4 regions of the Butyricicoccus sp. AF35-5AC genome follow, and region 3 is predicted to be linked to each of the others. Evidence: predicted binding sites of a transcription regulator. Region 3 holds the regulator's gene; each other region holds the start of a gene.
What was found. Region 3 encodes Rex, which represses fermentation and respiration genes when NADH is low (regulators of the CRP and FNR family bind a similar motif). Its sites were predicted from a motif close to ATTGTTAANNNNTTAACAAT; they were not measured.
Positions count from the first base shown of each region.

Region 1: gap (type I glyceraldehyde-3-phosphate dehydrogenase) is a predicted target of Rex. The motif match lies at 6,007-6,026, and genes of this name have one in related genera.
Region 2: DWZ82_RS00705 (phosphoglycerate kinase) is a predicted target of Rex. The motif match lies at 3,359-3,378, and genes of this name have one in related genera.
Region 4: DWZ82_RS12305 (acetyl-CoA C-acetyltransferase) is a predicted target of Rex. The motif match lies at 3,092-3,111, and genes of this name have one in related genera.

Region 1 is NZ_QUDX01000007.1:85,411-92,813, forward strand. Features, by position in the region: gene nagA (N-acetylglucosamine-6-phosphate deacetylase) at 1-2, shown strand, start outside; gene DWZ82_RS10220 (binding-protein-dependent transport permease) at 103-261, opposite strand; gene DWZ82_RS10225 (flavin reductase family protein) at 328-906, opposite strand; gene DWZ82_RS10230 (AfsR/SARP family transcriptional regulator) at 964-2,127, opposite strand; gene DWZ82_RS16065 (zinc-ribbon domain-containing protein) at 2,683-2,820, opposite strand; partial or broken gene DWZ82_RS10235 (zinc-ribbon domain-containing protein) at 2,961-3,470, opposite strand; gene DWZ82_RS10240 (sulfite exporter TauE/SafE family protein) at 3,525-4,301, opposite strand; gene DWZ82_RS10245 (MarR family winged helix-turn-helix transcriptional regulator) at 4,303-4,737, opposite strand; gene gap (type I glyceraldehyde-3-phosphate dehydrogenase) at 4,888-5,916, opposite strand; gene DWZ82_RS10255 (sensor histidine kinase) at 6,309-7,388, shown strand.
Region 2 is NZ_QUDX01000001.1:149,267-156,669, reverse strand. Features, by position in the region: gene gpmI (2,3-bisphosphoglycerate-independent phosphoglycerate mutase) at 1-1,041, opposite strand, end outside; gene tpiA (triose-phosphate isomerase) at 1,158-1,928, opposite strand; gene DWZ82_RS00705 (phosphoglycerate kinase) at 2,041-3,231, opposite strand; gene DWZ82_RS00700 (DegV family protein) at 3,456-4,334, opposite strand; gene trmL (tRNA (uridine(34)/cytosine(34)/5-carboxymethylaminomethyluridine(34)-2'-O)-methyltransferase TrmL) at 4,346-4,831, opposite strand; gene DWZ82_RS00690 (hypothetical protein) at 5,008-5,928, opposite strand; gene DWZ82_RS00685 (RNA polymerase sigma factor) at 5,849-6,415, opposite strand; gene DWZ82_RS00680 (hypothetical protein) at 7,074-7,403, opposite strand, start outside.
Region 3 is NZ_QUDX01000009.1:96,902-104,304, reverse strand. Features, by position in the region: gene metA (homoserine O-acetyltransferase MetA) at 1-810, shown strand, start outside; gene DWZ82_RS11670 (redox-sensing transcriptional repressor Rex) at 888-1,544, opposite strand; gene DWZ82_RS11665 (isocitrate/isopropylmalate family dehydrogenase) at 1,584-2,741, opposite strand; gene DWZ82_RS11660 (aconitate hydratase) at 2,848-4,770, opposite strand; gene DWZ82_RS11655 (type III pantothenate kinase) at 5,091-5,936, opposite strand; gene DWZ82_RS11650 (metallophosphoesterase family protein) at 5,963-6,469, opposite strand; gene DWZ82_RS11645 (hypothetical protein) at 6,642-6,908, shown strand; gene DWZ82_RS11640 (hypothetical protein) at 6,921-7,286, shown strand; gene DWZ82_RS11635 (hypothetical protein) at 7,300-7,403, shown strand, end outside.
Region 4 is NZ_QUDX01000011.1:29,088-36,490, reverse strand. Features, by position in the region: gene DWZ82_RS12320 (4-hydroxyphenylacetate 3-hydroxylase family protein) at 1-1,004, shown strand, start outside; gene DWZ82_RS12315 (hypothetical protein) at 1,122-1,397, shown strand; gene DWZ82_RS12310 (acyl CoA:acetate/3-ketoacid CoA transferase) at 1,442-2,998, shown strand; gene DWZ82_RS12305 (acetyl-CoA C-acetyltransferase) at 3,190-4,380, shown strand; gene DWZ82_RS12300 (enoyl-CoA hydratase-related protein) at 4,645-5,463, shown strand; gene DWZ82_RS12295 (3-hydroxyacyl-CoA dehydrogenase family protein) at 5,578-6,453, shown strand; gene DWZ82_RS12290 (spore maturation protein) at 6,619-7,146, opposite strand; gene DWZ82_RS12285 (nucleoside recognition domain-containing protein) at 7,270-7,403, opposite strand, start outside.

The DNA of each region.
Region 1 (7,403 bases), on a different contig from region 3:
GAACAGCGATTTGATAAAGAAATGAAATGAAAAGAAACCGGCATCGAAAGATGCCGGTTTTGCGCTGTTTGGGTTGCATGGTGCGGAAAACTGGAAGTCGTCTTACTTCTTGTCATTGAAGTAGATGATAAAAGCACCCATTACTGCAATAGCAATGAGCAATCCAAACTCATACCAATTACCTAAAAGTTCAACTCCTACGACCGTACCTAAATAACCAACAATCAATGTAACGATTGCTGCCAAAATCGCTTTACCCATATAATCACACTCCTTTGTCAAATTTCGATTTAATATTTCAGCCAATAGTATGCAGTTGAAAACGCCTTACTTCTTCCTCTTTTTCTTCTTCTGCACGCTGTATCCGAACTTGCCGAGATATTTGCCGAGCGCAAAATACTCGCCGTGGGAGTACATAATCAGGTTCGCATCGTTGATATGAAACCGGTCGTTTTCGTCCAGATATTCGTCATCAACCGTCACGCCGACCACCTCGGCAATGAACATGGTATGGCTGCCGAGTGCGCGGCTCTCGGTCACGCGGCAGGCGATGTTGACCGGACTTTCCGCGATAGCGGGTGCGCTGACATGCTCGACCGGCATGGGCGTCAGACCGGTTTTCGCAAATTTATCCACATCACGGCCGCTGACAACGCCGCAGTAGTCGCACGCGCGCGCCAGCTTTTCGGTGGTGAGATTGATGACAAATTCACCGGTTTTCTCAATAATATCGTAAGAATACCGCGACGGACGGACCGAAATCGACACCATCGGAGGGTTGGTGCAGATCGTACCCGCCCAAGCCACCGTGATGATGTTGGGACGGTGCTCTTCATCGGTAACACTGACCATCACCGCCGGAACGGGATTGAGCATGTTGCCGGGCTTCCAGCTTTGTTTACCCATGTTTATCTCCTTTATTGTGCGCGGGATAGACGGTACGCAGTTGTTTTGAAGGTCTGATTACGTCAGCGGCTGCACCGTATAGCGGAGCCGTGCAGGCGAGTGCGGATACCGACGGTAAAACGCGCTTACCAGTCGGTCGGCAACCATGCGGCTGTTTTCGTAATTCGCCTGCGGCAGCAGGATGATATACTGCGAAATGCTGCATCGAGCAATCACATCGCCGCGGCGCAGATTGTTCTGGACAAGCACTTGCAGATTGTTCATTGCGGGGTCCAGACTGCGGCGTGCAAGCATTTCGCCGTCCTTGCCGGAGACCGACAGCAGGCAGATATTCGCTGAATGGCCGTTTCGTGCGATCGAACGGGCTTCGGAACGGTACAGAATCTTGAAAAAGTCGTATTCGCATACCATGGCGCCGCCGTGCGGCGCAGGCTCCGCAAGCTGAGAGCAAACCTCGTCCATGGTCAGTGTGCGGTCGTTTACGGTGCGTGTTGCCTGACGATACAGCGTGCGCAGCGTCTCGGACGGCATAACGCCGAAATGCGCAAACAGCAGCTCGCTCATTTCCTCGTAGACCGACATAGTGCCCTTCATATCGCCGGTGCGGAGCAGACCACGCATGAGGTGCTCATACAGGTCCTCCTGATACGGCTCAATATGAATCGCCTGATGGCACAGCGCAACGGCTTCGGCGGTGCGTTCCTGCTTTTCAAGCAGTTCGATCGCCCCGGCTGCCGTACGGGTGTACAGGCTGTGATAGTAGGCCACGATTGGAATGGTCCAGATTTCATCGGTCATGCGCGGCAGCGGATCGCCGGCATACAGTGCCAGTGCAGCCTGATACTCTGCCAGACGGACATCGTCATCTCCGGCGGCTTCGGCGGCATGAAAATGCGCCTCGAAGTCCTCAATATCGAGGGAAAGCGGTATAACGTTGTTCCAGAAGTATCGTCCTGCTTTGCGGCGGATGAGCAGGCGGCCAAGTCCCGGCTGCAGTTTGTCCAGCGCGATACGAATGCGGTGGAAGATTGATTTGAGCGCATTTCCGGGATCCGCGCTTTTTTCGCCGTTGCTCCAGTATAGATGGATCAGCTCCTCCTGGGCGAACGAGCGGCCGTGGTTATATATCATATAGGCCAACAGTGACCATACCCGGCGGGAACGGTCGTCGCTGTCGGAAATGGTGCGGTCGCCGTATCGAAGGGTAAACTGCCCGAGCATCTACACTTGTAATGTAGGTCCGTTCATCTTTGCTCCCTACCTTTGTATGATGTGTTCGCAGATTGACGCGCATGACCGATTACAAAGTCATACGGCATATATTAAAATATACCACGAAACCGGCAAAAATGCAAACCGGAGAACAGGGAACAGAGGAGTTCCTGCAGGTGCAGCCGCAGATTTGAGGGAGAACTGCCGTTGAGAAGCGAGCGCATAAAATAACATAGTATATGGATTGATTCTGAGGAAAATACGAAAATGCAGCATGATTTGCACTAAAAAGAACGCACGTTCTTTATTGAATGTTCAATTTCTCTGTATGGATAGGAGCAAGGGCAGGGTAGCAGGCTTGCAGACAATACGCTCTGCTTGGACGCCGACCGGAACAATATGGACAGCCATCCCCGCGAATCCGCTTGCTGATGGAACTCTGTCAGACATGTCCCTTCTCGCATTGCCACTCATGGCCTTTTCACATTTCCACCCAAATTTCTTATTGGATTGCCCTGCTATCTCACTGGGCCAAAGCGGCAAATTCTTTGTGGAGTGCCAGATTCAAATAAGCGCAGGCTCCGACGGCCTCACCAAGCCGCATCGCGTCCCAGTTCTCGGATGACAGATGGGGCATCTGCTTTTTCGGGAATTGGTGCGGGAACAGATGGCTGCTTTCCAAACATGTCCTTCCGAACAGATCCAGTATACTTTTTTTCAGAGCCGGGCACTACATCATAAGGTGTCAGAGGGGGATTTAACGCAGAATGCCACTCCGCGGCAATTTCCGGCCGGAGCACTGCCAGGCAGTTTTTTTCATACGCCTGAAGATTGGCACAGAACGGACAGTTGGAACGGCGCTTGGTCCTGTTAGCGATCGTTGCTTGATACTCCTGCTGACATTTTGGACAGTGCCACCAAACTTTTCGAGGTGAACCGCCGAATACAGTATCAGGCTTGTCGGCGTTGCGGGTGCTCCACTCCAACGCGATTGCAGGATATTCTACCGCCAGAGTGCGTTTCTTTCGCTCATGAAAATACATTTGATTAATTGCATATTGATCCCGCCGGTGATGAAAATCGAGCGGCTGCAAATCAAGATAGCAAAATACAGAGGCGATCATTTGGTCAAGATGCCTATCCTGCTCATCAAGCCGATACAGAATTTTCGTCTTCTGCAATACAACCGGCTCAGCCAGCTCCCGGCTGTCACAGATTCGTAGCACCTGATATCCCGCCTCTCGCAGGGCGCGGTCTTTCCGTTCTGCCCTCTCTCTGGCCGCCAGACTGCTGTGATAATAGTACCCATCATGTTCCAGCACCAATTTGTGTTCAGGTAAAAAAATATCCATATTCTCAATTTTCAACTGAAAAACCCCTTTCCGACAGAGCGGAAAGGGGTTTGTTTATGCGATTTTGGAGAATAACATAACAGCAAGGCCGAGCACGACAAGAATCACGCCGGTGGCGCGGTTGAGCGTTTTCGGGCTGGCCTTATTGGCGAACACGGCAGCGATGCGTGCCCACACGAGCGTGAAGATCACGCACAGAGCCCAGATCAGCGGGTCAGGCATTCCGCCAATGGCGAAGTGCGAGGCCGCGCCTGTGAGCGCTGTGAACGTCATAATGAACACGCTGGTGCCGACGGCGGTTTTCAGCTCGTAGCCGAGCACCGAGGTCAGGATGAGCAGCATCATCATGCCGCCGCCCGCGCCGATGAAGCCGCAGATAAACCCGATCAGCACGCCGCAGACAATGGACTGCACAGCTCGTTTGCGTGCGGACACGTTCATCATCGCCTCTTTGGTGGTCATGACCGGACGGACGATGAACTTCACGCCGAGCAGGAACGTCATAAACACCGAGAAGCTGCCCATCGTTCGCGAGGGGAGCAGGCTGGCGATATAGCTGCCGACCACGGTGAATACAAGCACGCTGAGCATTATCAGCAGGCCGTTTTTGACATCCAGATTTTTGTTTTTGCCGTAGGTATAGGCCGAAACGGCGCTCGCCAGTACGTCAGACGAGAGCGCGATGCCGACCGCCATATACGGGTCCATGTGCAGAAAGGTGATGAGAATGGGGCTGATAACGGCGGCGGCGCTCATGCCCGCGAAGCCGGTGCCGAGGCCAGCGCCCATGCCGGCGAAAAACGTGACGAGCACGGTGAAAAGCATCGTCATATCAGCGCACCTCCTGCAAGAGCTGGTCGAGATTGCGGTCGATGACACCGACGGCATCGCCAAACGCCTGCCGCTGTTCATCACTCATGCCGGAGAGCAGACGGTCGATGAACTGCGCCTGCAATGCGCGGCCGCGGTCGATGATGGGAAGCGCCTTGTCGGTACATATCAGACGGGTCTTGCGGCGGTCGCCGGGGATGCTCTCGCGGCGCAGATAGCCCTCCTCGACCAGCCGGTTGACGTTGACTGATACGAGGTTCGCCTTGATCCGGCGCAGCTCCACGATGTCGCTGGCGGTGTCATGGCCGGGGTTGTTGGCAAGGAACAGCAGGATGTCAAACGCCGTCTGTGTCAGCTTGAGTTCGCGGCACAGCGGTCGGCACATTGCGCTGTATGCCAGATCGGTCTTGTGCGTAAATTCCATATAGGGATTCATGTATATCACCTGCTTCAAAAATAGATAGTCTAAATTTGAACTAAGTATAGCATGATATGCCTGTGCCGTCAAGCCGGAGAGAAAGAAAAAAGCTCTTGTTCCGAAGAACAAGAGCTTTTTGAAAACATTTTATACGCCGGTGGGCAGCAATTACTTGTTGTCAACCTCTGCCATGTGCTCGATGAGCATCAGCAGCTTGTTGGAGTAGCCCCACTCGTTGTCGTACCAGGAAACAACCTTTACGAAGGTGTCGGTCAGGTAAACGCCAGCGTTAGCGTCGAAAATGGAGGTGCGCTCGTCGCCCAGGAAGTCAGAAGATACAACAGCATCCTCGGTGTAACCCAGAACGCCCTTCAGGCCGCCCTCAGACAGCGGCTTCTCGGAAGCAGCCTTCATAGCAGCGCAGATGTCTTCCTTGGTAGCCGGCTTAGCCAGGTTAGCAGTCAGGTCAACAACGGAAACGTCCAGGGTCGGTACACGCATGGAGATACCGGTCAGCTTGCCGTTCAGCTTCGGATAAACCTTGCCTACAGCCTTTGCAGCGCCAGTGGTGGACGGGATGATGTTGCCGCAAGCAGCACGGCCGCCGCGCCAGTCCTTCTTGGACGGGCCGTCAACAACCTTCTGGGTGCCGGTTGCAGAGTGTACGGTGGTCATCAGGCCCTCGGTGATGCCGAATGCCTCGTCCAGTACCTTAGCGATCGGAGCCAGGCAGTTGGTGGTGCAGGATGCGTTGGATACGAAGGTCATATCCTTGGTGTAAGTGTTCTGGTTAACGCCCATTACGAACATCGGGGTGTCGTCCTTGGACGGAGCAGACATGATAACCTTCTTAGCACCGCCGTCGATGTGAGCCTGTGCCTTCTCCTTGGTCAGGAATACGCCGGTAGACTCTACAACGTAGTCAGCGCCAACCTTGCCCCACGGAATGTTCTTCGGGTCCATCTCTGCAAAGAACAGAACCTTCTTGCCATCAACGGTGATGGAGTTGTCATCATACTCGATGGTGCCGTCGTAACGACCGTGCATGGTGTCATACTTGAGCATGTATGCCATGTAGTCCGGAGTCATGAACGGATCGTTTACCGCTACGAACTCGATGTTCGGGTTCTTCAGACCAGCGCGGAAAACCATACGGCCGATACGGCCAAAACCATTGATACCTACTTTGATACCCATTTTACAGTGTTCCTCCTAAATGTTTTGATGAAGTTCTCTGTTGATGTTTTTATTATACACTAAATGCGCAGTTTGCCGCAAGGTGTAATATTTGTGATTTTTTTGTCATTCCGACCGGTATTTTTGTATAATTTTCTTTGCAATGACAGTAGCGGCAGTGGTATAATAAACACATCGTACAAAATATGGGGATTCGGTTTGTATAATCCCCCGATTTTCGGGATGAGAAAAGCACAGCGCGCGCCGTGCTGTTTTTTCACATCCGCGAAGACAGAGATTAGTATGCCAAATACCGCGCAGCATATACCGGACGCAGGAAAACACGATCGAGAATGACAGCAGCTTTCCCACAGTACAAAGGTAAAATTACACGGTGTTTTGGGAGGATAATGATGGAAGACGCATTTTTTTCGCAGCTGGACGGCAACGCAGTCCGCGAGCTGCTGCTGCGCACCGAGCTGCGGCATGCGGCGCTGTTCGCGGTGAGCGATACGCTGCGTATCGAGCGGTGCAGCGACGCGGCACAGCAGCTTTCCGGTCTGCACCCGATGGAGGAGCTGGATCCGTTCCTGAGCGGCAGCACGCGGAATATACTGCTCCGGTGCATAAATACACAGTCTGCCTGCACCGCAGAGGAGGACATCGACGGAACGGTCTACACGGTCGAAATGATCCCGCACCGCGGCGGTGCACTGCTGGCGTATCTGCGGCGCGACCGTGCCGCCTATGACGGCAGCCTGCGGGTCATTCAGGACAAAAGCTCGCGTTATCTGGGCGCTTTGATGGCCGAGGCCGAGCAGGTGGAGGATCCTGCACTGGCAGACGGACTGCGGCGGCAGTGCATGCGACTGTATCGGCTGCTGACGCACTCGGATTTACTGCACGACCCGCTGCTGACCGAGCAGCTTTCTCTGCGGCGCTGCGACCTGTCAGCGCTCTGCCGCGATGCCGTGCAGCAGGCTGAGACGCATGCGCCTGCGGGCAGTGCAAAATTCATCGTACAGGTGCCGGAGCATGCAGACGCGCTCATTGACGTGAGACTGGTGCGTACGGCAATCTATAACCTGCTGACAAACGCGCTGCGCGCAACACCGGAGGACGGCGAAATCACGGTTTCGCTGACCGATACGCGGGATTTTGTGACGATTGCGGTTGCCGATACCGGTCCGGGACTGGACCCTGCGAAGTTCGATGACCTGCTTTCCGGTTGGCGGCGCACCACCTCGATGGACGATTACCGGGAGCTCGTGCGCGGCGGCACACCGCTTGGTCTTGGTCTGCCGCTCGTGGGTCAAATTGCGCAGGCGCACGGCGGACGGCTGCTGCTCACACAGAGAGAGGGCGGCGGCAGTGTGCTGCACCTGTGTCTGGCGCATTTGCCGCATACGCTCGAGGATGACCTGTTCCGCGCACCGACTATCATCGAGGACGGCTATACCGCCGAAGAAATTGAATTTTCCATCCTGGAATGAAATAAAACAGCCTCA
Region 2 (7,403 bases), on a different contig from region 3:
AAAGCCGGTGAACTCCGGATCAACGAATGCACGGGTGATCTCACGTGCACGGTCGGGACGGAAGTTTGCGAAGATGATCGCGTCGTCATCCTTGACGGTCGCGCCCTCGGTAACGATAACCGGAACAACGAACTCGTCGGTTACGCCGTTTGCGTAGGACTGCTCCATGGCCTCGTGTGCGGTAGCAGCGTGCTCGCCCTCGCCGAGTGCAATGGCGTTGTACGCCTTCTGCACACGATCCCAGCGGTTATCACGGTCCATTGCATAGTAACGGCCGGATACGGTTGCGATGCAGCCGACCTCGACAGCGTCGATCTTGGCCTGCAGGCGGTCGATATACTCAATACCGGACTGCGGCGGCGTGTCACGGCCGTCCATGAAGCAGTGGAAGCAAACCTTGCGCAGACCATTGCGGCGTGCCAGCTCGAGCAGCGCGAACATGTGGTCAATGTGGGAATGCACACCGCCGTCAGACAGCAGACCGAAAATGTGCAGGGTGGAATCGAACCACTTGCACTGGTTGATAGCGCTCATCAGAGCCGGATTCTCGAAGAAATCGCCGTCCTGGATGGCCTTAGTGATGCGGGTCAGCTCCTGATATACAATGCGGCCTGCACCGATGTTGGTGTGGCCAACCTCGGAGTTGCCCATCTGGCCGTCCGGCAGACCAACGTCCAGACCGGATGCACCGATATAGGTGAGCGGGTTCTCTGCGAAAATCTTATCGAGATTCGGCTTTTTAGCAGCCTCGATGGCGTTGCCCTTGGTCTCCTCGCGGTGACCGAAGCCGTCCATGATGATCAGAGCGGTCGGCTTCTTCGGGCCCTCTGCCTTCTTGGCAGCAGCGGTGGCTGCCTTGGGCTTGCGGCCGCGCTTTGCTGCCGGCTTTTTCTCCTCGGCAGTCTTAGCAGCGGTCTTGCGAGTACGCTTTGCCGCCGGCTTTTTTGCAGGAGCCGGATCTGCCAGAACATTAACCGGTGCGGAAGTCTTGATCTCGACTACCTCTACCTCCGGCATGCCCGGCATAGTGGTTTTTTTCATACTGATAAAACTCCTTTACAGAAGCGAACGATAAGAGAATAAAAGGGGACACGATATGCACCATGTCCCCCTCCGCAAAACGGTGAGGGAGCGTTTCCCTTTCCCGTATCCTTATCTTACTGGTTAGCTGCTTCTACGATGGTAGCGAAGTCAGCGCTCTTCAGGGAGGCACCGCCGATCAGGCCGCCGTCAACGTCCGGCTGAGCCAGCAGCTCGGAAGCGTTCTTCGCGTTCATAGAACCGCCGTACTGGATGGTGATGCCGCGTGCAGCGCGTGCGCCGTACTTCTCGCGCAGGCAGTCACGGATAGCGGAGCAAACCTCGTTAGCCTGCTCTGCGGTAGCGGTCTTGCCGGTACCGATTGCCCAGATCGGCTCGTAAGCGATAACGACCTTCTTGATGTCCTCAACAGCTACGTTCTGCAGAGCGATCTTGATCTGCTTGCGGATAACTTCCATGGTAACGTCCTGCTCGCGCTCGGTCAGAGACTCGCCTACGCACAGGATCGGGCGCAGACCGTTCTCAAGAGCGACCTGAACCTTCTTGCCGCAAGCCTCGTCGGTCTCGTTGAAGTACTGACGGCGCTCGGAGTGGCCGATGATAACGTACTTAACGCCCAGCTCCTTGAGCATGTCAGCGGAGATCTCGCCGGTGAACGCGCCGGACTTCTCGAAGTGCATGTTCTCAGCGCCGATTGCAATCTTGGAGCCCTTAGCAGCCTTTACAGCAGCCTGAATATCGGTAAACGGTACGCAAAGAACCATCTCGCACCACTTGGTCTTGGACAGGAGCGGCTTCATCTCTTCGATCAGAGCCTTTGCCTCTGCCGGAGTCTTGTTCATCTTCCAGTTGCCGGCGATAATGGTCTTACGATATCTGCGATTCATGTTGGTTTTACCCCTTTCAAACATTCGGACGGACATTTCCGTCTTAAATCTTTATGTATTTATACGGAGCGCTCAACAGAACGCGCTCCGATATAAAGCGTTCCTAATGGACTTACTTGTCCTGCAGGCATGCGATGCCCGGCAGCTCCAGACCCTCGAGGAACTCCAGAGAAGCGCCGCCGCCGGTGGAGATGTGGGTCATCTTGTCAGCAAAGCCCAGCTTCTCAACAGCAGCTGCGGAGTCGCCGCCGCCGATGATGGAAACAGCCTTGCTCTCAGCGATTGCCTTGGCAACAGCCTTGGTGCCGACTGCGAAGGTGTCAAACTCGAATACGCCCATCGGACCGTTCCAAACAACAGTGCCTGCGTCCTTGACAGCCTCGGAGAACAGCTCTACGGTCTTCGGGCCGATGTCCATGCCCATCATGTCAGCCGGGATCTTGCCAGCCTCGTATACGACCGGAGCAGCGTCCGCGCCGAAGTGATCTGCACAAACGGTATCAACCGGCAGAAGCAGCTTAACGCCCTTGTCAGCAGCCTTCTTGAGCAGGCCAAGTGCCAGCTCGATCTTGTCTTCCTCACAGAGAGAGGTACCGATCTCGCCGCCCTTTGCCTTGGAGAAGGTGTAGGCCATGCCGCCGCCGATGATGATGGTGTCGCACTTGTCGATCAGGTTCTCGATAACGCCGATCTTGTCGGAAACCTTAGCGCCGCCCAGGATTGCAACGAACGGACGAGCCGGGTCGCTCAGAGCCTTGCCCATGATGGAGATTTCCTTCTTGATCAGGAAGCCGCATACAGCCGGCAGGTAATCTGCGATGCCTGCGGTGGAAGCGTGTGCACGGTGTGCGGTGCCGAATGCGTCGTTGACGTAAATGTCAGCCATGTCAGCCATAGCCTTTGCCAGTGCAGCGTCGTTCTTGGTCTCGCCCTTTTCAAAGCGAACATTCTCAAGCAGAACGACCTCGCCCGGCTTAACCTCAGCGGCCAGCTTCTTAGCGTCCTCGCCTACAACGTCCTTTGCCAGCTTGACTTCCTTGCCAAGCAGCTCGCTCAGGCGCTTAGCGACCGGAGCCAGCGAATACTTCATGTTTACTTCGCCCTTCGGACGGCCGAGGTGCGAGCACAGGATTACAGCAGCGTTGTGATCCAGCAGGTAGTTGATGGTCTCCAGCGAAGCACGGATGCGCTTGTCGTCGGTGATGTTGCCGTTCTCGTCCTGCGGTACGTTAAAATCGCAGCGGGCAATTACCTTCTTGCCGGATACGTCGATATCCTCAACGCTCTTCTTGTTATACTGCATAAATATCCCTCTCCTTTAAGATGTATTATAAAGTTACGATAAGGAACAAAAGCACGGTTGTTATTACTACAATAATTCCGTTTCCAATACAGAATTATACTCGTAATTCGTGTCATTCGCAAGCAAAATTGTGAAAATCATCACATTCCAACTCGCTTTTAGAGGATTTTTGCGTTTTTCGCCAAAAAGTTGCGAAATATTAAACAACATTCACAATTTTTGCATCAATCCCGCGGCGTTCCATAATACGCTACAGCCATCGCCAGCGGACCAGTATTTGTCAGAACCGAGGGACCGATCACTACGCGTTCCACATCGCGGAATCCAATTTCGGTACGCAGACGCTTTTCCATTTCATCCAGACGCTCGGCAGGTACGTCGCCGTAGAGCAGGATAGCCGTCTGCTTATCCGGCTGCACCACACGGGCGGAGACTTTTTTGCTCATTCCGGCAACGAGTGCCTTCTCACCGCGCACCTTGTCACACACCTTTACCGCACCGTCATACACATGGCTGATGGGCTTGAGACCGAGCGCCTCACCCACGAAAGCCGCGCCGCCCGAAATACGGCCGGACTTCTTGAGGAACTTGAGGCTGTACACGCCGAGGTAAGCTTCCACGCGGTTAAGACGGCTCTTTACCACGCTGACGATCGCGTCGAAGCTCTCGCCCTGCTCGCGCATTTCGGCAGCCTTGACAACAATGTGTCCGTAAATATAGGTGTATGTCTTGGAGTCGATGACCTCGATGGTCATTTTGCCCTCGCCCTGCTCCTCCTCAAACATGGATTTTGCAAGGCAGGCCGCCTGATAGGTACCCGAGCCGCCGCCATTGATGAGCACTGCCAGCAGATGCGTGCAGCCGCGCTCAAATGCACGGTTGTAGGACTCGAGGAATACGGTCGGCGTAGTCATGGCCGTGCCGGGAATCTCGCTGCTGGTCTCGAGCAGCCTGCAGTACTCTTCGGACGTAATGTCATAGTATTCGCGGAAGCTGCGTCCCTCATGCGTCAGCATGATCGGAACGATCTCGATTCCGTGGGCTTCCACCAGCTCGTGTGGGATATCCGACGAGGAATCGGTCAAAATATGAATCTTTTCCATGCTTTACTCCTTTATGCCTGCGGAAACGGTCCCGCAAGTCTCAGATTTTCAAAGCCGGTCTGCCGCAGTGCCTCAAACACAATAACAGCGACCGAGTTAGACAGATTAAGGCTGCGCGCGCCCTCTCTCATGGGAATGCGAACGCAGCGTTCCGGGTGCTCGATGAGCAGCGCTTCCGGCAGACCGCGGGTCTCTTTGCCGAACATCAGGTAGTCGCCGTCGCGGTATTCCACCTCATGATAGGCGTGCGGCGCCTTTGTTGTCGCATAGAAGTAGCGGCCGTCCGGATTTTTCTCAAAAAATTCATCCAGATTTTTATACATACGCACATCGAGCAGGTGCCAGTAATCCAGACCGGCCCGCTTCATGCGCTTATCGTCGATAGCAAAGCCGAGCGGCTCGACCAGATGCAGCACACAGCCTGTCGCCGCACAGGTGCGGGCAATGTTGCCGGTGTTCTGCGGGATCTCCGGCTCGACCAAAACAATGTTGAGCATACTTTCGCCTCATTTACGAACTAAACTTCTTCTATTTTATGCGATAACACCGTATTTTTCAAGGTATATTCCCATTTTTTCGCAAAAAAGTTTCCTCTGAACACAAGATTCAGAGGAAATTTTCATGCACTATGCTAATTTTCTGATGATTTTGGATGAACGGCACATATCTTCAATTACTCAATATCCGCATAGACGCCATAGATATAGCCTTCCGCTGCGGCCTGCTCATCGGTCAGCACTTCGCCGGTAAGGCTCGGACCGGACGTATCGTCCTTGTATTCCACGCCCAGCTTGCCGGTGTGCAGCGTCATCGAGCGGGTCTGCTCCGAGCCGTCAGTAAAGGTGATGGTAACGGTCAGCTTTGCGCCCTCAAAGCCGTCCACGGCCGCGTGCCACGAATCCTGCAGATCATCGTCCGTGGTTTCCGGCATGCTCGACAGCCACAGACCGTAGCTGGCGTCCGGGTCGTACGCGTCGGTGAAGCCGTTGTCCAGCTTCCAGCACAGGTCGGCGTACATATGCATCTCGTCACTGCCCCAGACCATGATCCGGTCTGCGCCGTCGAGTTCGGGGTTTGTGCCCTGATGCATCGAGCGCACCCACTCGTCGCGGTCGGCCGATGTATCCTTGACGGTTTTCGTGCGGTAGACTGCGCCCTTGTCAATGGTTGCGGATACGGTCTTGATATCCTCACCGGTGACTTTGAACAGACAGCCGGAGTAGAAACCCTTTTCCGGATCGTCTGCGCCGCTGCCGGTATCGAACACGATTTTGCTGTCCTTCGGCTGACGCAGCTCGCCGGTATCGGCAGCATAGGCTGCAAAGCCGAATGTGTGACTGATGGCATCCGCTACGACTGCACTGCCGGTCTGCGCGGTGCCATTATGCGTGCGATAAACCGCCGTACCGCCCAGCACAATACCGAACGCGCAGGCTGCCGCCAGAAGGCGCTTTGCCATTCCCCACGGATGGCGCGGCACCGCATGCAGCGGTTCGTTCGTCAGCTTACGCGCTTCACGAGCTGCTGCCAGCGTGCGCTCCTTGAGCTCCTGCGGAGCCTTGATGTCCTTCAGTTCGTTCCAGTTGTTCTTCATCGTAAGATCCCTCCAAATCCAGCTTTAATTGCTTTCTTGCGCGATGCAGCCGCGTGCGTACCGTTGCCGGACGGCAGCCGACCATTTCCGCGATCTCCTCTGTGCGGTAGCCCTCCACATAGTGCAGCCACACCGCGATTCGCTGATCGTCCGGCAGTGCGTGTACCGCCTGCCACAGCTCGCTGCTGCTTTCCGGTTCCGGAGCGGCAGCATCCGCGGCAGCTTCCATCGGTGCGGTGCGCTTAAACCACGCCGACCGGCGAAGATCGGCGCACCGGCTGAGCGTTACGCGCAGCAGCCATGCTTTCAGGTGTTCGGTGTCGCGGAAATCGGTGTCGTCCCGCAGCAGCCGGAGAAAGACTTCCTGATAGACGTCCTCTGCGTCCGCGCGGCTGTTCAGTCTGCACAAAGCTAAGCGATAGACCGCGTCGCCGCAGGTGACCATCGCCTGCTGCAGAAATGCGTCTGACCTGAGTGTTGTCTGCATTGCTCTCTCCTCCTTTCACCACCAACACGTTTTGCAGCGGCAAATCGTTCCCGCTGCCGCCGGATTTTTTGAGATTTCGGCCTATTTTCCCTTTGCTTTGTGTTTGCCTACAATTTACAGAGGTTATTCTTGTGATATATGCACAAAAACTTTCGCGTTTTCTCTGGAACATTAAACAAAAAATCTATTGCATTTTTATCTAAAACGACTATAATAATAATTGTTCTAAGGAACACAACAAATCGACAATAACCAACAACCACATTGGTTTTTATATTTCATTTGCTCTCTTTTTTTCTTTTTTCTTTCTTTACTCTTTACCTGCTCTTTGAGGGAAAATCGCCGTCTGATTCATCAGGCGGCTTTTTTCCGCCTTGCGGCAAAAAAGCTGCGGTTTAACCGCAGCTTTCAGTCTGTCGATAAAGTCAATCTATCGTTTTTACTTTTCGTGCGGCAGCATGCATAAAATAGAATTTGCACAGCAAATTCATAATTCCCGGGGGCGTGTACCTCGGGAATTATACAAGGGACGAAAAATTGTGCCCGTAGGGCGCGGCTTTTCGTCAAGATTCGATTGAAAGCGTGGTTTCAATCGAGAGGCTGCTCGAAAAACGGAGTTTTTCGACAGCCTCAAAGCTGCGGTTTAACCGCAGCTTTTTTAGTTTGTTCCGACAGTATGCGTTACAGCGCTGCCTGTGGTATCATACGGATACAGGGTATTCAGAGCCGCCGCAAGCGCCGGACTCTCCAGCGTATACCATCTGTCCTTGCCATGTAGTTCTGTTTTCAGCAGCAGCAATTCTTCCGAATCATTCCTGCACAGAAAGAGCATATAATCTGCTTCCGCGCTGTCTATTTGCACTGCAACGACGCACGGAATCCTGGTATTCGTGCCGTACGGTGTCCATCTGCCCGGAAAGCGCCGCTTGCCCTTACTGTCTGCAAGCAGCTGCACGATCGTCTCCCGATTTTCCGCAGAAAGTGTAAT
Region 3 (7,403 bases):
CTTCGCATCGGTTTACTCAACCTGATGCCATTGAAAATCATTACCGAGACCCAGATCCTGCGCTGTTTATCCAACACGCCGATCCAGATCGAGGTCGATCTGATCCAGACCGAAACGTACCATTCCAAAAATACGCCGGAGGATCATCTTCTCACCTTCTACAAGACGTTCGACGATATCCGCGACCAGAAATATGACGGTTTTATCATCACCGGTGCGCCGGTAGAGACCATGCCGTTTGAGGAAGTCGAATACTGGAAGGAACTGACCGAGATCATGGACTGGACTAAAACGCACGTTCATTCCACGCTGCACATCTGCTGGGGGGCGCAGGCCGGTCTGTATTATCACTACGGTATTCCGAAGTACATGCTGCCCGAGAAAATGTCCGGTATTTTCAAGCACCATGTTCTGCTGCCGAAGGAGCCGCTGCTGCGCGGCTTTGATGATATCTTCTGCGCACCGCACTCGCGCCACACCGAGGTGCGTGCCGCCGACATCCGCAAAAACGATCGTCTGACCATTCTCGCGGAGTCGCACGAAGCCGGTGTGCACATCGTAGAGGCAATGAATGGCCGTCAGATCTTTGTGCTGGGTCACGGCGAGTACGACGCCGACACGCTCAAAAAGGAGTATGAGCGTGATCTGGCTAAAGGCATGAACCCGGAGGTGCCGCGCCATTACTTCCGCAACGATGATCCCAACGAGGACGTACTGGTGACCTGGAAGGCACATGCCAACCTGTTTTACACCAACTGGGTCAACTACTATGTGTACCAGACAACACCGTATTATCTGGACAAAATGTAATACCAAAGCCGCTCATCCATTGGATAGCGGCTTTTTTCGCACAAAAAAGGGAGTATCAAAAGATACTCCCTTTCGTTTTACAGGTTCTGCTCTCTTTCCCCGTCTGCTGCGCCGACCAGATGGCACAGTGTCATCAGGCTGTCCGACAGATGCACGTTTTCGACCGGAACGCCCAGTCCCTCCAAATGAAGGTCCTCGCCGGTGAAATTCCACAGACCGCGGATACCGCGCTCTACCAGACCGTGTGCGATACGCGGGGCATCTCCGCGCGGAATGGTGAGCACCGCCACATCCGGCTTGTTGCGCTCAATAAACTCCGCAAGCGTATCCGCGCTGCGTACCTCATGGCCGCCAAAGCGCTGACCAATGAGCTGCGGATTTGCGTCAAACGCACACAGCAGCTCAAAGCCGCTGGCAGAAAAGTTAAAGTTATTAAGCAGTGCACGACCGAGGTTACCGGCACCCAGCAGAATCGCCGTGCGGCCGGTCCGCAGACCCATGATCGCACCCAGCTCCTCCTGCAGTTTGTCGATATTATAGCCGTAGCCCTGCTGACCAAAGCCGCCGAAGCAGTTAAAGTCCTGACGAATCTGCGAAGCGGTCAGTCCCATGCGCTCTGCCAGTGCTTTGGAGGAGATACGCTGCTCCCCTTCAGCCTTCAGCTCACAAATATTCCGATAATAGCGAGGCAATCGCTGAATTACCGCTTTGGAAACCTCTTGCTTGTGTTCCACAGACCCTCTCCCTCTCTCAAATTCTATTTCTCGTGTAAATTACAGCTTAGCGATGGTATCCAGCACATAATCGGTAAATTCCTGTGCGGTTGCACCGGTATCACGACCGGTAACAACAACCTTGTGCTCCTCTACCATGCAGATATCAAGTGCTCGGTCGAGCTTCTTTGCCAGTTCGATTTCACCGATGTGCTCAAGCAGCATAACGGCTGCACGCAGTACGGAGGACGGATCCGCGTACTTTGCACGGCCTTCCTGTACCATACGCGGCGCAGAGCCATGAATTGCCTCGAACATCGCATAGCGCTTGCCGATATTGGCAGAGCCTGCCGTGCCGACACCGCCCTGGATCTCAGCGGCCTCGTCGGTGATGATGTCGCCGTACAGGTTCGGCAGAACAACGACCTTAAAGTCGCGGCGGCGCTTGTCATCGAGCAGCTTTGCGGTCATGATGTCGATGTACCAGTCATCAAACTGTACTTCCGGATACTCCTTGGCTACCTTCTGGCAGGTATCGAGGAACTTGCCGTCGGTGGTCTTGATGATATTCGCCTTGGTGACGCAGGAAACGCGGTTCTTGCCGGTCTTGCGTGCATAGTCGAAGGCCAGACGAGCGATACGCTCGCAGCCCTGCGAGGTAGCTACGGTAAAGTCGATGAACAGATCGTCGTCGATCTGCACACCCTGCGAACCGACAGCGTAGCCGCCCTCGGTGTTCTCACGGTAGAACGTCCAGTCGATACCCAGCTCAGGTACCTTTACCGGGCGCACATTGGCAAACAGGTCGAGACCCTTACGCATTGCAACGTTCGCGGACTCTACGTTCGGCCACGGATCACCCTTGCGCGGAGTCGTGGTGGGACCCTTCAGGATAACGTGGCACTTCTTCAGCTCTTCCATAACGTCGGGCGGGATAGCGCAGCCGAGCTCGGCACGGCGCTCGATGGTCAGACCGTCGATCACGCGGAACTCTACCTTACCGGCCTTTACCTTGTCCGCCAGCAGAACCTCCAGCGCGTGCTGGGCCATGCCGGTGATCATCGGGCCGATGCCGTCGCCGCCGCACACGCCGATGATCAGCTTGTCCAGCTTGGAGTAATCAATAAAATCGTCCTGCGCCTTCATATCCATGATACGCTTGCGCTGGCTCTCTACAACTGCCTCAAATTTATCCAGAACAGACTGGTCGATAGACATGGTTTTGTCCTCCTACACCATTGATATTATTTTAACAAAAGAAAATATGGCTGTCAAGTCCGACCAGAGAACCCGCTTGGCTCTCCGGTCGGCATAACGTCTTGACTTACTTGCTCTGCTGACGTGCGTACAGCAGCGTGCCGCCTGCAAGCAGTGCGTGACGCTGGCGCTCGGAAACCTCACAGTCGGCCTTGAAGGTCTTGCCGCCGCAAACAACGGTGACCTGCTCGCCGTTCTTCACTTCCTCGAGCACGTTCGGCAGAGAGATTTCATCCAGCAGATTGATCGCATCGTAATCCGCCGGATCGGCAAAGGTCAGCGGGATGATACCGGAGTTGACCAGATTTGCCTTGTGAATTCGTGCGAAGGACTTGCACAGTACGGCCTTTACGCCCAGATACAGCGGAACGAGCGCTGCATGCTCACGGGACGAGCCCTGACCGTAGTTTGCGCCGCCGACAATTACGCCGCCGCCCTGCTCCTTGCAGCGGGACGGGAACTCCGGATCGACGTTGATAAAGCAGTAGTTGGAGTAGTACGGCACGTTCGAGCGGTACGGCAGCAGTTTTGCGCCGGCCGGCAGGATGTGGTCGGTGGTGATGTTGTCCTCAGTCTTGAGAACGACCTTGCCGGTGTAGGATGCCTCGAGTGCCTTGCCCAGCGGGAACGGCTTGATGTTCGGGCCGCGAACGACCTCAACCTCAGCCGGATTCTCGGCCGGCTTTACGATCATGTTGTCATTGATGGTGAAATGCTCGGGCATTTCGATCTCCGGCATCTCACCGAGGGTGCGCGGATCGGTCAGCACACCGGTCAGTGCAGACGCTGCTGCAACCTCCGGAGATACGAGGAAGATCTGTGCATCCTGGGTGCCGGAACGGCCCTCAAAGTTGCGGTTGAAGGTACGCAGCGATACGCCGCCGGACTCCGGCGACTGGCCCATGCCGATGCAGGGACCGCAGGCGCATTCAAGGATACGCGCACCAGCCGAAATGATATCCGCCAGAGCGCCGTTCTGCGCCAGCATATTGAATACCTGCTTGGAACCGGGGCTGATGGTCAGCGAAACCTCCGGGCTTACGGTCTTGCCCTTGAGGATGGAAGCGACCTTCATCATGTCGTAATAGGAGGAGTTGGTGCACGAACCGATGCAGCACTGGTTTACCTTGATCTCGCCGATCTCGGATACCTTCTTGACGTTATCCGGCATATGCGGCATAGCTGCCAGCGGCTCGAGTGCGGACAGGTCTACGGTGTACTCCTCGTCATACTCTGCGTCCGGGTCGGAGGACAGCGGTACCCATACGTCGCCGCGGCCCTGTGCTTCGAGGAACTTCTTGGTTGCCTCGTCGGACGGGAAGATCGAGGTGGTAGCGCCCAGCTCAGCGCCCATGTTGGTGATGGTGGCACGCTCCGGTACGGACAGGGTCTTTACGCCCTCGTCTGCGTACTCTACGATCTTGCCGACGCCGCCCTTGACGGTCATCTGGCGCAGTACGTCCAGAATAACGTCCTTCGCAGATACCCACGGCGACAGCTTGCCGGTCAGGTTGACGCGGACCATCTTCGGCATCGGAATGTAGTACGCGCCGCCGCCCATTGCGACTGCAACGTCCAGGCCGCCGGCACCGAACGCCAGCATGCCGATGCCGCCGCCGGTCGGCGTATGGCTGTCCGAGCCGATCAGGGTCTTGCCCGGTGCGCCGAAGCGCTCCAGATGCACCTGATGGCAGATGCCGTTGCCTGCCTTCGAATAGTAGATACCGTGCTTCTTAGCGACAGAACCGATATATTTGTGGTCGTCCGCATTCTCGAAGCCGGACTGCAGGGTATTGTGGTCAATGTAAGCGACCGAGCGCTCGGTCTTGACCTGATCGACGCCCATCGCCTCAAACTGGAGATAAGCCATCGTGCCGGTGGCATCCTGCGTCAGCGTCTGGTCGATCTTGAGACCGATCTCCTGACCCAGTGCCATTTCGCCGTCTACCAAGTGCGCTTTCAAAATCTTCTGCGCGATTGTCATACCCATGTGTGTTTCCTTCGCTCCTTTATGTCCCGACGCGAAAGGCTTTCGCTTTCGCGCCCCATTCTCGTCAGAATGGGTGGTTGCGGCTTCCACAGCCTTCTCCACGGTGTAACCCACACCGTGCCCAAAAACAAAAATAGAAGTGGTGTTCGCATACACGAAACCACTTCTATTTTACAACATTCTATCGGTTTTGCAAAGCACTTTTCACCGCAGTGATTTGAAAAAGTTCAAGCCTTTTTCTGCGTTTTTTCAGCAGAATTACTGTTTTCGGCAGAAAGTTACTTGTGTTTGCTGAAAAAGCGGTTCCGCGGCAGCTCAACTCACTTGTTCTCCTGCCATGTACCTTCCTCGGTCACTTCGATGACGCTGCTGGTCATATCCAGCTTGCGGTTTTCAAACGCCTCGCGGTTGTTCTCGTAGATGAGACGCAGACCCTCGAGCGTCAGGTTCGGGTCCACATCGTCAATGAGGTCGCAGTATTCCGCCATCATGCGGCCCATGCCGCCGGTAGCGACGACTCTCGCCTTGCCGCCCAGCTCCTTCTGGATATCCGTGATAATGCCGGTCAGCGCGCCGACATAGCCGCGCACCGCACCGGACTGCATGGACTGCACGGTAGTCTTGCCGATGGCATTCTCCGGGCGCTCGATGTCCACGCGCGGCAGCTTGGACGCCTTGAGGAACAGCGCCTCCATCGCCACCTTCAGACCTGGGAAAATCGCGCCGCCCTGATACGCGCCGTTCTCGTCAATGGCGTCAAAGGTAGTCGCCGTGCCGATATCCACAATAATGAGCGGCTTGCCATACTTGCGAACCGCAGAAACCGCGTTGACCAGTCGGTCCGCGCCGACCTCGCGCGGGTTGGCATAGCAGTTTTCAATGCCGATATCCGCATCGCGGCCTGCAATGACCGGCTGCACAAACAGATACTTGCGGATGGCATTGATCAGCGTATACATCACCGGCGGCACGACCGATGCGATCACGACCGCCGTCGTTTCCGCGCAGCTGATCTCGTGGAAGTGATAATACTGCGCGATCAGCATGCCCAGCTCATCCGAGGTGCGCTCAGAATTGGTGGAAATGCGGAACGAGCCGCGCAGCTTGTCTCCGTCATATAAACCGAACACCATGTTGGTGTTGCCTACGTCGATTGCTAAAAGCATAATGTTCTCCTAATTTTCTATTTCTCTTACAGACTCTCTTTTCGCAGCAGACTGCCGTCCTCATCGACCAGCTCGAGCAGCGCAGCCCGTCCGTTCTCGACAGTCAGCCGAGCATAGCTGGCCGGGCCGCCGCGCGGCAGACTGATGCTGCCCGGATTGCATACCCACACGCCGTTCTCCCGCTCGAGCATCATGCGGTGCGTATGCCCGAAAAAGGCAAGCGCGCAGTGCTCCTCGTAAGCCCGCTGGGACACAATGCCGCTCGACAGCATGCCGACACGCTCACGGTGGCCGTGCGTGATATAAATCCGCACGCCGCCCGGTGTCACAACCGCATTCAGCGGCACATCGGGGTCAAAATCGTTGTTGCCCCGCACGCGGTAGATCGGCATGGCCGGGAACACGCGCTCGATCTCGCGAGCATCCTCGGCGTGATCGCCTAAGTGAATGACCGCATCCGGTTCTTCCCTGTCTACCGCAAAGGCCATTGCCATGTTATAGCCGTGGGAATCTGCAAATATCAGCACTTTCATGTTGTTCCCTCTCTCTGCGCCGCACATATAGCTGTATTTTACACCGAGTATCCCGCGATGTAAAGTAATTTTCTTGCGATCAGCCACAATTTATTTCCCTGTGCACACACTTCTCCTCCCGGCGGCATATACTGTCATGAAACAACTTCTTATGAGAGAGGACGGGACGCGAATGGATCAGAACGAACTGCTCCGCAGACTTGCGGCACAGGCCGGCGGTGACGCGGCGCTCGAACGGCTTTCCGGTGCGCTCGGCACCGCAGACGGCAGGCGTGCGGTCGAGCAGCTGTCCGCACAGCATGCCGATGAGTTGGAACAGGCCGCAAAAGCCGCTCAAAGAGGTGACATGCGCAGCGCAGCACAGGCAGCGCAAAAACTCATGCAGACACCCGAGGGTGCGCGGCTTGCCGCTCAGCTTCGGCACATTTTCGGCAAATAAGGAGGCGTTTGGATGGAAAACGATATGCTTTCCTCGCTGCTGAGCGACCCGGAGTCACTGCAGAACGCGATGAAAACCGTGTCCGACCTGCTCGGCGGTCAGCCGTCCGCACAGGCAGAGCCGCAGAGCACCTACGATCCGGCCTCCGAAATGATGCAGAAGGCGCTTCCGGTCATCGGCGCGATCGCGCAGAGCGGGCAGAATGCCGTAAAACCGGAAAAACGTGCACTGCTCGGTGCGCTCAAGCCGTTCGTTGCCGAGGAGGTCTCCGGCCAGTTCGACCGTGCCCTCCGTCTGGTCAGCATGGCTCGGATGGCGCGCGCGGCACTCGGACAGGTGAACCTCTCTACAGACGATACCGCGCCGCGAACCTTATAGGAGGTGCTGACCCATGTATAACCGCTATCTTGCCGCCGCAGAGCAGACCGCACCGGAAACAAGCGAGCCGCCGCAGAGCAGCACCTTTTCCGGTCTCGGACGCACGCTGAATGAGCG
Region 4 (7,403 bases), on a different contig from region 3:
TGACCGACGTTAAGGGCGACCGTTCCCTCGCTCCGTCCAAGCAGGCTGACCCGGATCTGTTCCTGCACGTTGTAGAGCGCACCGCTGACGGCGTATACGTTACCGGCGCCAAGGCTCACCAGACCGGCTTCGTAAACTCTCACGAGGTTCTGGTAATGCCGACCATCTCCATGCGCGAGGGCGACGAGGACTACGCGATCTCCTTCGCTGTACCGACCGATTCCAAGGGCATCACCCTGATCTACGGCCGTCAGTCCTGCGACACCCGCAAGATGGAAGAGTACAACGACATCGACGTTGGCAACAAGGTATATGGCGGCCACGAAGTTCTCGTTATCTTCGACCGCGTATTCGTTCCGAACGACCGCATCTTCCTCAACGGCGAAGTTAAGTTTGCCGGCATGATCGTAGAGCGCTTCGCAGGCTATCACCGTCAGTCTTACGGCGGCTGCAAGGTCGGCGTAGGCGACGTTCTGATCGGCGCTACCGCTCTGGCTGGCGATATGGCTGGCTCCTCCAAGGCTTCCCACGTTAAGGACAAGCTGATCGAGATGACCCACCTGAACGAGACCCTGTACTGCTGCGGTATCGCTTGCTCCTCTCAGGGCACCAAGACCAAGGCAGGCAACTATCTGATCGACCTGCTGCTGGCTAACGTCTGCAAGCAGAACGTTACCCGCTTCCCGTACGAGATCGCTCGTCTGGCACAGGATCTGGCAGGCGGCCTGATGGTAACCCAGCCGTCCGAGGCTGATTACCGCAACCCGGAGCTCAAGCCGTACATCGAGAAGTACCTCAAGGGCGTTGCTTCCGTTCCGACTGAGGACCGTATGCGTCTGCTGCGCCTGATCGAGAACATGACCATGGGTACTGCAGCTGTCGGCTATCTGCCGGAGTCCATGCACGGTGCAGGCTCGCCGCAGGCTCAGCGCATCATGATTGCCCGTCAGTCCAACCTTGAAATGAAGAAGGAACTGGCAAAGAAGATTGCTCGCATCAAGTAATCTCTGAGCAAACTATAGGCACTCATGGAGCACCCGTGAGTGCCTGTGTTTGCGTTATTACCTATTGTTTCCCTATGGTAACATTCGGAAATGATACATAGAAAGGGGTTGTGCGCCTTGCTGCGCTGCACGGTAAAATTCTGCGGCGGCTGCAATCCGCGCTATGAGCGCGGAGACGCCTACAAGGCGATTTGCGCTGCCCTGCAGGACACCGCCTCATTCTCCTATCCGGAGGACGGTGTTCCTTATGACGTACTGCTGATCCTACGCGGCTGCACCGGCTGCCCGTATCTCTATGAGGAGATCGAGGCCGCGCACCGTGTTGTTGTTGCCGCAGCGGATGAGATTCCGCAGGCGATAGATAGAATCAGGTCTTTCACGTCACAGGCGTGACCACTGTAAAACCGGTCGCACTATTATCAGGAGGATTGATAAACATGAAGAAAGTAAGCATCATCACCGCGGAGGAAGCTGCTCTGAAGGTTCAGGACGGCGATACCATTGCTACCGGCGGTTTCGTATCCTGTGCTTGCCCGGAGACCCTGTCCAAGGCTCTCGAGAAGCGTTTTCTTGAGACCGGCCACCCGCAGAACCTGACCCTGTTCTTTGCAGCCGGTCAGGGCCACCGCGATGGCACCGGCGGTGACCATTACGGCCATGAAGGCATGGTTAAGCGCGTTATCGGCGGCCACTGGGACCGTGCTCCGAAGCTCGGCGAGCTGGCTCTGAACAACAAGATCGAGGCTTACAACCTGCCGCAGGGCGTTATCTCGCACATGTACCGCGATATCGCTGCTCACAACATCGGCACCATCACCCACGTTGGCCTGAAGACCTTCGCTGACCCGCGCAACGGCGGCGGCAAGCTGAACGACGTTACCAAGGAAGATCTGGTAAAGATCGTTAACATCGAGGGTCAGGAGCGCCTGCTGTACAAGGGCTTCCCGATCAACGTTGTATTCCTGCGTGCTTCCTACTGCGATGAGTACGGCAACTGCACCGTACATCGTGAGATCGGTCCTCTGGACGTAACTGCTATGGCTCAGGCGTGCAAGAACTCCGGCGGCAAGGTAATCGTTCAGGTTGAGAAGATCGTTCAGGGCGGCTCTCTGGACCCGAAGCTGGTTGCTATCCCGGGCATCTATGTTGACTCTGTTGTAGTCGGCACCGAGGAGGAGAACATGCAGTGCCTCGGCATGCCGTACGACGGCGCGCTGACCGGCGAGTTCCGCATCCCGGTTGACGCTATCCCGCCGATCCCGATGGACGCTAAGAAGATCATCGCCCGCCGCGCTGCTATGGAGCTGCCGCAGGACGCTATCGTAAACCTCGGCACCGGCGCACCGGAGAAGATCGCTAACGTAGCTGCTGAAGAAGGCATCTCCGACAAGATGACCCTGACCGTTGAGGCAGGCTCCATCGCAGGTGTACCGTACGGCGGCACCCAGTTCGGCGCTGCTGCCAACGCACAGTGCATCATCCCGCACAACGTACAGTTCGACTTCTATCAGGGCGGCGGCCTTGACGTTGCATTCCTCGGCCTGGCTGAGACTGCTCCGAACGGCGACCTGAACGTATCCAAGTTCGGCACCCGTCTGGCAGGTGCAGGCGGCTTCATCGACATCACCCAGAACGCCAAGAAGGTTGTTTACTGCGGCACCTTCACTGCAAAGGGCCTCAAGACTGAGTGCAAGGACGGCAAGCTCGTTATCACCCAGGAAGGCGCTAAGAAGAAGTTCGTTAAGCAGGTTGAGCACATCACCTTCTCCGGCGATTACGCTAACGAGGTACATCAGCCGGTTCTGTACATCACCGAGCGCTGCGTATTTGAGCTGCGTCCGGAAGGCGTTACCCTGACCGAGATCGCTCCGGGCATCGACCTGCAGACCCAGATCCTCGACCAGATGGAATTCGTTCCGAAGATGGCTGACGAGATCAAGACCATGGACGCTCGCATCTTCCGTGACGAGCTGATGGGTCTGGCTAACGACTGATCAATTCTATTTGTGCAGATTATGCAAACGGAAACCGGCCTTTTCATATAATTTTACAGAATCGACCAGTTTCCCTTGCATTCTGCCGAATGGTTTGATAAAATATTAACGAACTCAAGAAAATCGAGTTTCCATCACCATGCGGCGGCATAGTTTTTTCGCCGCATCAGTAGAAAAGGAGAAACAGCTAAATGAACGTTTACATCTGTTCCGCTGCCCGTACTGCAATCGGCACTTACGGCGGCACCCTCCGCGATGTACACTCCTCCGAGCTTGGCACCGCTGCTGCAAAGGCAGCTATCGAGCGTGCAGGCGTTGACAAGGAAGCAATCGACGAGGTTCTGTTCGGTCAGGTACTGCAGGGCGGCGTAGGCCAGAACGTAGCACGTCAGGTTTGCCTGAAGTCCGGTCTGCCGATCACCACCCCGGCTATGACCCTGAACAAGGTTTGCGCTTCCTCCATGCGTGCCATCTCCCTCGGCACCCAGATCATCCGTTCCGGCGAGAACAAGATGATGCTGGTAGGCGGCTGCGAGTCTATGTCCGGTGCTCCGTACATCTCCCGCGATACCCGCTGGGGTGCTCGCATGGGCGACAAGAAGCTGGTCGATATGATGGTATACGACGGCGTATTTGATGTATTCAACCAGTACCACATGGGCATCACTGCAGAAAACGTAGCTGAAAAGTACGGCATCACCCGCGAAATGCAGGACGAGATCGCTCTCGCTTCCCAGCAGAAGGCAGCTGCTGCCATCGCTAACGGCCGCTTCAAGGACGAGATCGTTCCGATCGAAGTTAAGAAGAAGAAGGAAACCGTTATCTTTGATACCGACGAGCATGTAAAGCCGAACACCACTCTGGAGATCCTCGGCAAGCTGCGCCCGGCATTCAAGAAGGACGGCGGCACCGTAACCGCAGGCAACGCTTCCGGCATCAACGATGCAGGCGCTGCAATGATCATCGCTTCCGAGGAGTTCGTTAAGGCAAACGGCCTCAAGCCGCTGGCTAAGGTTCGTGCCTGGGGCTCTGTAGGCTGCGATCCGTCCATCATGGGCGTAGGTCCGATCGAGTCCACCCGTCAGGCTCTGTCCCGCGCAGGTCTGACCGTTGCTGACCTCGACCTGATCGAGTCCAACGAGGCATTTGCTGCACAGGCTGCTGCTGTTAACCGTGAGCTTGGCTTTGATATGGACAAGGTTAACGTAAACGGCGGCGCAATCGCTCTGGGTCACCCGATCGGTGCAGCCGGCTGCCGCATCACCACCACCCTGATCCACGAAATGATCAAGCGCGACCTGACCATCGGTCTGGCTACCATGTGCATCGGCGGCGGTATGGGCGAAGCTATCATCGTTGAGCGCGACGAGCTCTGCAAGTAAGTCTTGCTATAGGGGGCTTCAAAAGCCCCCTATATACCAAAATCAGTTCCGTAGAAACTGATTTTGGATACCCGAACGACGCCGCCCACGGCGGCTGGGTCGGGGTGTAAAAACCCACGCGCATGTCGCGGGTTTTTACGAACAGGAACGAGTTCCTGTTCTATTTGATTGCAAACATCCTTTGGATGTTTGATGGCCTCCGAATAGAGGTCAGCCTTGAGCGTTTTACGCTCATAGCACATATTCTGAAAGGAAGTCTTAAAAATGACTGACGTAGTAATCGAAAAAAAGGGTCATGTTGCGATCGTTAAGATCGAGCACATGAAGGCTATGAACGCTCTGTCCACCGACATGTACGCACAGCTGGAAGAGGCATTCGACGAGCTGGCTAAGGATCTGGACGACGTTTATGCAGTAGTTCTGACCGGTTCTTCCACCGTTAACAAGAAGGGCAAGACCGTTAACTCCTTCGTTGCAGGCGCTGACATCTCCGAGATGGCTACCAAGACCTGTGCAGAAGGCAAGCTGTTCGGCAACGAGTCCAACCGCGTTTGCTGGAAGATCGAGAACTTCAAGCGTCCGGTTATTGCTGCCATCAACGGCTTCTGCCTCGGCGGCGGCTGCGAGCTGGCTATGTCCTGCGACATCCGTCTCGCTTCCGAGAACGCTTCCTTCGGTCAGCCTGAAGTTGGTCTGGGCATCACCCCGGGCTGCGGCGGCACCCAGCGTCTGGCTCGCTTCGTAGGCGCAGGCAAGGCTAAGGAAATGCTGTACACCGCTCGCGCTAACTACACCGCTCAGGACGCTCTGGACATGGGCCTGGTTAACTACGTATATCCGCTGGAGAACCTGCTCGATGAGGCTGTAAAGCTGGCTGAGGAGATCGCTGCTCAGGCTCCGATCGCTGTTTCTCTGGTTAAGGAAGCTGTAAATGTTGGCATGCAGACCGACCTGAACTCCGCTCTGAAGTTCGAGGGCAACTGCTTCGCACAGTGCTTCGCTACCGAGGATCAGAAGTACGGCATGGCTTACTTCCTGGACAAGAACCGCGACAAGCCGGCTAAGGAATTCAAGAATAAGTAAGCATTGAGACAGTCGGACCGCACAATTCAAAACCAGATTGTGCGGTTTTGACTAATCAATATTCGCAATACCTGTTCATCCATCCGCAAAGAGTGAGAGAGAGGTTAATTTAGCATGAAAGTTTGTGTATTCGGCGCTGGCAACATGGGCGCACGCATCACTGAGGTATTTCTGAACGCAGGTCATGACGTTACCATGATCGACATCAAGCCGGAGTTCACCGAGCGCGGCAAGACCGTTATCACACACGATTACGAGTTCCTCGTAAGCAAGGGCAAGATGACCGCAGAGCGCAAGGACGAGCTGCTCGCTTCCCTCAAGACCTCGGTTGACCGCAAGGACGCTGCCGATGCTGACTTCATCATGGAAGTTATTCTGGAGCGCATGGATCTGAAGAAGGACCTGCTGGAGGATCTGGACAAGATCTGCCCCGCTCACACCATCTTCGCTTCCAACACTTCCGGTCTGTCCATCACCGAGATGGCTGCCTGCATCCCGCACCGTTCGGATAAGTTCATCGGCTGCCACTTCTTCAACCCGGCTCAGATCATGAAGCTGGTTGAGGTTACCCGCGCGATCCAGACTTCGGACGAAACCTTCCAGACCGCATTTGACCTGATGGCATCCCTGGGCAAGACCCCGGTTGCCGTTAAGGAAGGTCCCGGTTTCGTTGTAAACCGCATCCTGATCCCGATGATGAACGAGGCAATGGGTATCGTTGCTGACGGCATCGCTTCCCCTGCTGATGTCGACGTTGCCATGCAGCTTGGCGCAGGCATGAAGTCCGGCCCGCTGCACACCGCTGACCTTGTTGGCCACGACGTAAACCTCGCAATCATGGAGACGCTGTACCGCGAGACCGGCGACCCGAAGTACCGTCCGCATCCGCTGATGCGTCAGATGGTTCGTGCCGGCTGGCTGGGCGTTAAGACCGGCAAGGGCTTCTTCGACTATGATGGTCCTTTCGGCAAGGAGATCGTGAAGAAGTAATCGCTTTGCAATATAAAAAGCATCTGTGCTTCGGCATAGATGCTTTTTTATATTCTCAGTCTGTAAATTTTTTCACACATTGCACAAATAGTGCAAGTAATGTTTATTTAATTCGCCAATTTTTGTCATAAGCTATGGTAATTTTTTAACATACACGATATAATATTAACTGTATGGGAAATATAATCTAACCAATGCTGCAGAGGCGGTAAATGCTGCCAAATCGCCGCACAATGCCGCAAGAACAGCATATCTGGTTCGGTTTAAACCAAGGTGCCCGCTGTACACGCTGATCGTGTACAGACTGGTTTCCGAGGCTCCCAGCATCACTGCGGCCACGCGTCCGGCATAGCTGTCCGGTCCGCAGCGTCGTATAATTTCACTGCCCATTGCCAGTCCCCCTCCTCCGCTGATCGGCTTCAGCAGGGTCAGGACTGTGCATTCTTTCGGTATGCCCAGTATACGCAGTGCGGGCGCGAGCACGCTTGCCGCAATATCAACGGCACCTGAGGCGCGCAGCATGAACACGACTGTCAGCATCCCGACCATAACAGGCAGTATCTGCACCGCGGTTTTCAAACCGACGGCTGCACCGCGCAGAAAAGTTGGAAATACGTCCACGCCTTTGCACAGCGCATACAGGCTGATTCCTGCCAAAAGTGCCGGAATGAGCGCGTTCTGCAAAATCTGCAATCATCTCCCTCCTTGTATTATTTCCCTTGCTTGGAAATTTTTTGATGATTGTTTGCTTATTCGACAAATTTCTTGCTTTTCATGTGTGATAATACTACTTGTAAGGCGCACTTACCTGTCCCGCTATTCCCCATCCGGAAAAAATGGACGCAGCAGTTTACTGCTGAGCAGCACCGCCGCAACGGAAGCCGCAGAAGCTCCCCACACCGGCAGCATAATATCAAATGGCGCGTGTGCTCCGCAAGCCGCACGAACCG